Regions from separate parts of the Microbacterium paludicola genome, predicted to be linked through region 2. Evidence: predicted binding sites of a transcription regulator. Region 2 holds the regulator's gene; the other holds the start of a gene.
What was found. The regulator LexA, encoded in region 2, represses DNA repair genes until DNA is damaged. The targets are predictions, from matches to a motif close to TCGAACANNTGTTCGA.

Region 1 (4,192 bases), on a different contig from region 2:
TGGCGGGCGTAGCCGAGGAACTCGGTGCCGTCCGTCGTGAGGGTGATGCCGCGGGTCGAGCGCGTGAAGAGGGCGCGTCCCGCCCGCCGCTCGAGATCCTTCATCGCGGCGGACATCGTCGGCTGGGAGACGTACAGCAGGTCGGCCGCGGCGGAGATGGATCCCTCGGCCGCGACCTCGATGAAGTACCTCAGCTGCTGCAAGGTGATGCCGTTCCCCGCCCCGCCTCGTGCCATAGCCACACGCTATCCCGGTGACCGAAGATCACGGTGCCGGTTGCCTGGGTGGCGGTCGTGCGGGCGCATCTGACCGCGCGGGCCGGGCGGTCAGCGCGGAGGCCGGCGCGGCGCAGTCAGTCGCCCTCCCCGCTGTTCTGCACCTCCACGGTGAAGGAGCGAAGGTCGCGACCCACGTCGAACGTGAACGTGCGCGGGGCCAAGTCGGCCGTGCAGAACTCCGCCTGCCAGGAGCTGATCGTGAGGATGACGAGCTGCTCGTCTGGCCGGACATCGGTGATCTCGGGGACCGCGGGACAGCTGGATGATCCTGTCGTGATAACGGTGAGGATCTCGGACGCCGCGTACGCCTGCACCGCGGCGGGAAGCGCCGGCGAATCCTCGTACCCGGCGACGTCGAGTCTCGAACCGGGTGCAGGCGAGGCGCCCGGCGTCCCGGGGAGCTGGCCGCCCGAAGGGGCGCAACCCGTGAGCAGGAGCGCCGTGGCAGTCACGGCGGCAACCGAGCGGAGCGCTCCGGTCAAGGGATAGCGCGCCATGTGGCGGAGCATACCGAGAGTGCTGCTTCAGCGCCGGGGGGCGTCGTGGCGGCCTTCAGCCGTGCCTAGGTCGGCGCGTTTCGACTCGCTTCGCTCGCTCAACGAGCAGGAGGGGGCGGGCCCGCTCAACGAGCAGGAGCGCGAGGTGGCGCAGGGGACCGCGGGCGTCGGCGGGTGATGGCGTTGGGGGCGGGGCGGTAGTGGCCGCGGGGGTCGATCCAGGGTGGTGCTTTGGTCTCGACGATGCCGCGGGTGATCCGGATGCCCCAGCCGGATCGTTCGAGGTTGTGGTGGTGCCACCAGCAGAGCATCACGCCGTTGTCGGTGTGGGTGGGGCCGCCCTTGGCGTGATCGGTGACGTGGTGGATTTCGCACCAGGACGCCCGGATGCTGCAGCCGGGGATGACGCAGCCGCCGTCGCGGGCGGCGATGGCCTTGCGCTGGTGGGTGTTGAACAGGCGTTCCTTGGTGCCGAGGCGGACGATGCGTCCGGCGTTGTCGAAGACGATCTTCTGCACTGCTCCGGTGCAGGCGATCCGGTGGGCGAGGCTCGCCGGCACGGGGGTCTGGATGCCGTCGATCGACGCGACGCCGGTCGGGGAGAGGAGGTCCTCCGCCGCGACGTGGACGAGCAGTGTGGGGGCCGCGCCGCCGAGGGAGGGGGTGTCCTCGGCGCGGGCGGCGGTCTGGATGGCGGAGTGGAGGATGTCGTGCCGCTTCTGTGCCGGGGTGCGGTCGTCGGGGACGGTCTCGTCCGGGCCCCAGGGTTCGCCTGCCTCGGTGTCGGCGGGGTGGGTGCCGAACCGGACGGCGGGGTTGCTGTGCGCATCGAACAGCATCTGCAGTGTGCCGGCCGCTTCCGGGGTGACGTCGCCGCGCACCGGGTGGAGGCCGTTGCGGAGGGCGCCGATGGTGAACCCGCGGCGCTTCGCGGCTTCCTCGGCGGACGGCTCGAGACCGTCCTGATCGAGTGACAGCCCGATGGCGAGCACCTGTGCTCTCACCTCGTCGAACGTGCGCGCCGGCTCGTGACCTGTGGCCTCGGCGACGAGCCACGCTTCGCTGTCTGCAAGGGCGACGGGATCGGCACGGTGCTCCACCGTGGTCAGCATCGTCCCGATCAGCCCGGCCGTCTCGAGGCCGATCGCCCCGTCCTGAAGCGCCGCGGCGATCGCGGGCTGCTTCGCCGGCAGCTCCTCGCCGGTGAGGGCGAACCGCGGCTGCGTGCGCGTGTCGAGTCGCACCCGCGAGCGCACGGTCCTGGTCGAGGCGCCGGTGAGCCGCTCGAGCAGCTCGGTCCCATTGCGGCAGCCGTGCTGCGCGGACAGCCGCTCCTTCACCATCAGGTCGGAGCGGGCGTCGACCTCGCCGGCCGCGCGCACGCGCAGGGCATCCACGACCCGGCCGAGGCCCTCCGACTCTCGGGTGAACGCGACGAGATCCGCATCCGGCAGCCCGCCGACCTGACCGAACGCTCCCTCGAGGGCGGCGAGCGCGGCGGCGACCGCCTCGCGAGGATCGCGAGACGGGTCTTCGAACCACGGGGTCGCCGCCATGATCCAATGATAGTGCAAAGGTACGACAAAGGGAAGAGCGCCGAGGCCGCGAAATCGAACAAAGATCCGAAGTGGCCATAAGAACACCGCCCTTGCCACGCCCACGTCGCCCGTGTCAACGGTCTTGCCGACGCGGATCGCCGCGAGCAGAGTCGAACTCGACGGCCAGCAGCTCCACCCGGCACGGCCGCCGGGCGATACGCGGCGAAGGGGACGATGTGTCTTCGAGATCCACTCGATTCATCCGTGCGGCGGCAGCGGCTGCCGTGCTCGCCCTGAGCGGCGCGCTGCTCGCGGGATGCTCGGCCGACGGGCGCGAGACCATCCGGTTCGCCTTCAGCAAGCGCGAGGCCCTCGACTTCATGAACGAGCTCGTCGCCGAGTACAACGGCTCGCAGGATCGCGTCCGCGTCGAGATGGACACCTCGGGCATCGACGTCGTGTCGGCGAGCTTCGTGCGGGGGAACCCGCCCGACATCATGCTGTCCAACTACAACTACGAGACCGCGCGCTACGTTCAGCGCTGCGCGCTCATCGACCTGTCCGACACCGAGGCGGCCGCGAACAGCCGCGAGGATCTCGAGCCGCTGATGGCCCAGTACGGATCGTGCGAGGGACGTACGAGCGCCATCCCGTACTCGGTGATGGCGGCATCCGTCATCTACAACAAGGAGATCTTCGCCGAGCACGACATCGAGGTCCCGCAGACCTGGGACGAGCTGCTGGCAGCCTGCGACGCGCTCGAGCAGGCGGGCGTCACCCCGATCTACGGCACGTTCAAGGACGACTGGACGGTGGGCCAGGGCTGGTACGACTACGCGATCGGCGGCTCGCTCGACGTCATCGACTTCTTCGACCGCCTCGCCGCGCAGGGAACCGAGGTCGGGCCCGACTCCGAGGTCTCGTTCCAGAAGGACTTCGCCGAGCCGATCGACCGGATGATGCAGCTCACCGAGTACACAAACGACGATGCGCGCAGTCGCGCATACGGCGACGGCAACCTCGCGTTCGCGCAGGGAGCGGCGGCGATGTACCTGCAGGGCCCGTGGGCGTTCGCCGAGATCGCGAAGACCTCCGAGGACGTCGATCTCGGCACCTTCCCGCTGCCGATGACGGACGATCCGGATGACCTCGCGGTGCGGGTCAACATGGACCTCGCGGCGATGATCCCGGCCGAGTCGCAGCACCAGGATGCGGCCCGCGACTTCCTCGAGTTCCTGTTCGAGCCCGACAACATCGAGGCCTACAACGCCTCGCAGCTCGGCTTCACGCCGACGAAGGACGCGCCGCCGCCGGACGATCCGCGGATCGAGGGGATGATCCCCTATTACAACGAGGGTCGGATCTATCAGGGGGCATCCGTGCTCATGCCCCGCACCATCCCGGTCAACAACTACGCGCAGGCGATGGTGCTCGGATCCGACATCGACCGGATGCTGCGGACGCTCGATGCCGACTGGGCGCGCGTGGCGTTCCGTGCGCCCGCGCCGCGGACCGAGGCGGAAGGGGCGGACAAGTGACCCAGTCGATGGTGACCGGCGCCACGCGCGGAGGCAAGCGCCGCGTCGAACCGATCTACTACCTGTTCCTGCTGCCGAGCCTCGTGCTGTTCTCCCTCGCCATCACGGTGCCGGGCGTCATCGGCATCTTCTTCAGCTTCACCGACTCGATCGGCATCGGCGAGTGGAGCTTCAACGGGCTGACGAACTACATCGCGCTGTTCAGCGATCCGGCGGTGCTGCAGAGCTACCTCTTCACTTTCGGCTTCTCGATCGCGACAGTGATCGTCGTGAACGTCGTGGCGTTCCTGCTCGCCGTCGGACTGACCTCGCGGATCCGGATGAAGACGGGCCTGCGGACG
Region 2 (4,192 bases):
CGTGTCGGCGACCGCGCACAGCACCGTCCATCCGCCCGCCGAGCCGCCCTTGATGGCGATCCGCGCCGGATCCGCGAGTCCGGCTCCGGCGAGGCCGCGCGCGGCGGCAGCCGTGTCCGCCACGTCGGCGATGCCCCAGCGTCCCCGCAGCCGCTCGCGGTACGCGCGACCGTACCCGGTGGAACCGCCGTAGTTGACGTCGAGCACGCCGATGCCGCGGCTCGTGAAGTACGCCACGGCGAGCGACAGCTCACCGGATGAGTGCGCGGTGGGGCCGCCGTGGACGAGCACCAGGTACGGCGGCAGCTCACCCGACGGAGCCTCGACGTCCGGATTCGTCGGCGAGTACGCGAAGGCGTGCACGTCGCCGTCGGGGCCCTCGAACGTGAGCGCCCGCGACGGAGGCAGCCAGCCCGGATCGAGCGCCGCGACGCCCCCGCGGATCGCCCCGAGCGTGCGTGCATCCACGTCGAGCAGCCACAGACCGCCCGGCACCTGGGTTCCCGCACCTGTCAGAAGCACCTTCTCGCCGCGGGCGTCGCGCATCAGGATGCCGCTCGATAATGGGGTCTCGAGCGTTTCCACGCCGCCGCGGGTCGGATCGAGCAGGATGAGCCCGTCGGTGCCGTGCGTGTGCACCGCGACTACCCGGCCATCGTCGAGCGGCGCATACCAGCGTGCGCCGAGGTTCCACAGCGGGCCGCCCGTGTCGGCGTCGACGGGGTAGAGCGGCTCGGGGCCGGTCGCCACCAGCCCGTCGAAGCGCACCCAGCGCAGGTTCCAGCGCCCACCGCCCGGCCCGTCGCCTGCCGGATCCGCGCTGAACATCAGCTCGTGATCGCCGGTCCACTCCGGCTGCAGCGCGGCGACCGGACCCTCGGGCGTGCGGCCGCCCGCCACCACGACGTGCTCGACGACGATGCCGTCGGAGCCGAGGCGCCCGACGCGGAGCTCCGCCGCGTCCCAGGGCATGTCGGGGTGATCCCACGCGATCCAGGCGAGTCGGTCGCCGCGCGGAGCGGGGTAGGCGAGGAAGTCGGATCCGGCGACGACGCTCAGGATCGCGGACGCATCGTCGGACGCCGAGCCGTCGAGCGGGATCACCACGATGTCGCGCGAGGGCACAGGGTCTTCGCCCCGCGTCTCACGCACGGCCCAGAGTCGGCCGTCGACGTACGTCAGGTCGCCGAACGCCATGCCCAGGTCGCCGGGAGTCAGCGGTACCGGGTCGCCGCCGACGGCCATCCGGTGCACGCGCTGGTCGGAGCCCTCGACGAACAGCAGGTCGCCCTCGTCCGTGGTCGTCCAGGCGCCGCCGCCGTACTCGTGGACACGCGACCGCGCGCTCCACGGTGCCGGCAGCAGGACATCGGGATCGTCGTCGCCCTGCCGTACAACGGCGGTGCGGCCCTTCTCAGCCGGGATCGTCTCGCTCCACCAGATCTCCCCATCGGGCCCGACGAAACGCGCGCCGTCGAGGCGCGGCGACCCGCCGGCGATGTCGGACGCCGAGATCGGCGACGGCCAGGATCCATAGGGGAGCGTGGGCATAACCCCACGCTATCGGGAGGCTCCGACGTGCTGCCGGGCCCCCCCAGTGCAGGATCAGACCGCGCGCATCACCGCGACGATCTTGCCGAGCACGACGGCCTCGTCGCCGAGGATCGGCTCGAACGCCGAGTTTCGCGGCAGCAGCCAGGTGTGGCCGTCGCGCTGGCGGAACACCTTGACGGTCGCCTCGCCGTCGAGCATCGCCGCCACGATGTCGCCGTTCTCGGCCGTGTTCTGGACGCGCACGACGACCCAGTCGCCGTCGCAGATGGCGGCGTCGATCATCGACTCGCCGCTGACCTTGAGCATGAACAGCTCGCCCTTGCCGACGAGCTGGCGGGGCAGCGGGAAGATCTCCTCGACCTGCTGGTCGGCGGTGATCGGCACGCCCGCGGCGATGCGGCCCACGAGCGGGACCATCGCGGCGTCGCCGACCGAGGGCACGCCGGCGTCGAGGTTCTCGCCCGACTGGCCCGGCAGGTCGATCAGCACCTCCATCGCGCGCGTCTTACCGGGGTCACGTCGGAGGTAGCCGCTGAGCTCGAGCTGACCGAGCTGGTGGGTCACGCTCGACAGCGACTTCAGGCCGACGGCGTCGCCGATCTCGCGCATCGTGGGCGGGTAGCCCTTCGACTGGATGGAGCGCTGGATGACCTCGAGGATGGCCAGCTGCTTCTCGCTGAGGCTCTTGCGCCGGCGCGTGCGGCGCTTCTCGTCGCTCTCGGCGATCGACTCCGTGGCGGGCATCGTGACGGCGCTCATCTGACCGGCTCCTTCTCCTCCGACGTGAATGTCGGTGGCCCGTGGTGGGGTGTGTCTCGTCATCGAAACCGTATCCGAACGGCGCCGTGATTCGGAAGATCTGTTCGAGCGTGTCGCGGATCGGATCGGATCGGTTTTCGAAGAACAGATTGACACATTCGAAGATTCGAAGATAGATTCGGAACAGAGCTTCGCATCCGGCCCTCCCGGCCGAGGTGCCGGATGCGAAGCTCTCCGAACACGAAGGAGCACCGATGAGCACGGTCAGCATCACCGCATTCGAGGTCCCGGCCCGCACGCGAGTGAGCGGCACCGCCCGCACCGCGGCGCCGGCCACGCGCCTGCGCCTGACGCGTCGTGGACGCCGTGTGCTCGCCGCGATGGCGGCGACGCCGATCGCGATCGCCCTGGGGCTCGCAATCGTCTCCGGCGGCAGTGCGCTCGCCTCGCGCGAGGACGGCGCTCCCGCCGGCACGTTCGACACGGTGACCGTGCTGCCCGGCGAGTCGCTCTGGGCGATCGCCGAGGAGGTCGCGCCGAACTCCGATCCGCGCGACGTCGTCGACGCCATCATCAGCCTGAACCAGCTCTCGTCGTCCGCCGTCATGGCCGGCGAGCGCCTGTCGATCCCCGCCGAGTACTCCAGCGCGGGCTGACCGCGTGCGGGAGCGGGTGTCGCACTCGCCTCTAGCATGGAGAGCGTGACGGTCTCTCTCGACGACTTGCCGATCCGCGCCGATCTGCGCGGCCAGAAGCCCTACGGGGCGCCCCAGGCGCCGCTTCCCGTGGCCCTGAACGTCAACGAGAACACGCATCCCGTGCCGGAGGACGTCGCGAACGACATCTCCGACGCCATCGCCCAGGCCCTGCGGGATGTGAACCGCTACCCCGACCGCGAGTTCACCGAGCTGCGCGAGTCCTTCGCCCAGTACCTCGGGCACGGGGTCGACTCGTCGCAGATCTGGGCGGGCAACGGCTCGAACGAGGTGCTGCAGCACGTGCTGCAGGCGTTCGCCGGTCCCGGTCGCACCGCGTTCGGCTTCGAGCCGACGTACTCGATGTACCGGCTGCTGTCGCGGGGCGTCGGGGCCGAGTGGCTCGCCGGCACGCGGGGTCACGACTACCGGATCGACCCGGAGGACGCCGCCCGCCAGGTGGCCGACGCCCACCCCGACGTCGTCTTCCTGTGCGCGCCGAACAACCCCACGGGCACGCCGCTCTCACTCGACGTCGTGGAGGCCGTGTACGACGCCACGGACGGCATCGTGGTCGTCGATGAGGCCTACCAGGAGTTCGCACCGAAGGACTCTCCGTCCGCCCTTACGCTGCTCGGCGGACGTCCGCGCCTCGCGGTCTCGCGCACCATGAGCAAGGCGTTCGCGTTCGCGGGCGCACGGGTGGGATACCTGGCGGCCGACCCGGCGCTGATCGACGCACTGCGTCTTGTGCGCCTGCCGTACCACCTCAGCGCCCTCACCCAGGCGGCTGCGACCGCCGCGCTGCGTCACGCCGACACGATGCTCGCGATGGTCGACGAGATCATCCTGCAGCGCGACCGGATGGGCGCGACGCTGGAGGCCCTCGGCTATCAGGCCCACGAGTCGTGGACGAACTTCATCCTGTTCGGCGGCGTCGCCGACCCCGCGGCCACGTGGCAGGCGCTCTACGAGCGCGGCGTGCTGATCCGCGACATCGGCATCCCCGGTCACCTGCGGGCGACCGCGGGCACCGAGGAGGAGACGACCGCGTTCCTCGAGGCTCTGTCCGAGGTCGGAGGGCGCTGAGGGGATCCTCGGTGCCGGACGGCCGTGGCCGCCTCACGACTAGGATCGAGGCATGACGACTGCCCGCATCGCGCGCCGCACCCGCTCCACCAGCG

Region 1: a site for LexA is predicted at 2,386-2,401, ahead of ABD161_RS00120 (HNH endonuclease signature motif containing protein). Genes of this name have one in related genera too.

Annotation. Positions count from the first base shown of each region.
Region 1 is NZ_BAAANG010000001.1:23,879-28,070, reverse strand. It holds gene ABD161_RS00130 (LysR family transcriptional regulator) at 1-236, opposite strand, end outside; gene ABD161_RS00125 (hypothetical protein) at 353-775, opposite strand; gene ABD161_RS00120 (HNH endonuclease signature motif containing protein) at 901-2,331, opposite strand; gene ABD161_RS00115 (ABC transporter substrate-binding protein) at 2,550-3,851, shown strand; gene ABD161_RS00110 (carbohydrate ABC transporter permease) at 3,860-4,192, shown strand, end outside.
Region 2 is NZ_BAAANG010000022.1:52,557-56,748, forward strand. It holds gene ABD161_RS11340 (alpha/beta hydrolase family protein) at 1-1,551, opposite strand, end outside; gene lexA (transcriptional repressor LexA) at 1,606-2,298, opposite strand; gene ABD161_RS11350 (LysM peptidoglycan-binding domain-containing protein) at 2,568-2,969, shown strand; gene ABD161_RS11355 (histidinol-phosphate transaminase) at 3,006-4,097, shown strand; gene hisB (imidazoleglycerol-phosphate dehydratase HisB) at 4,150-4,192, shown strand, end outside.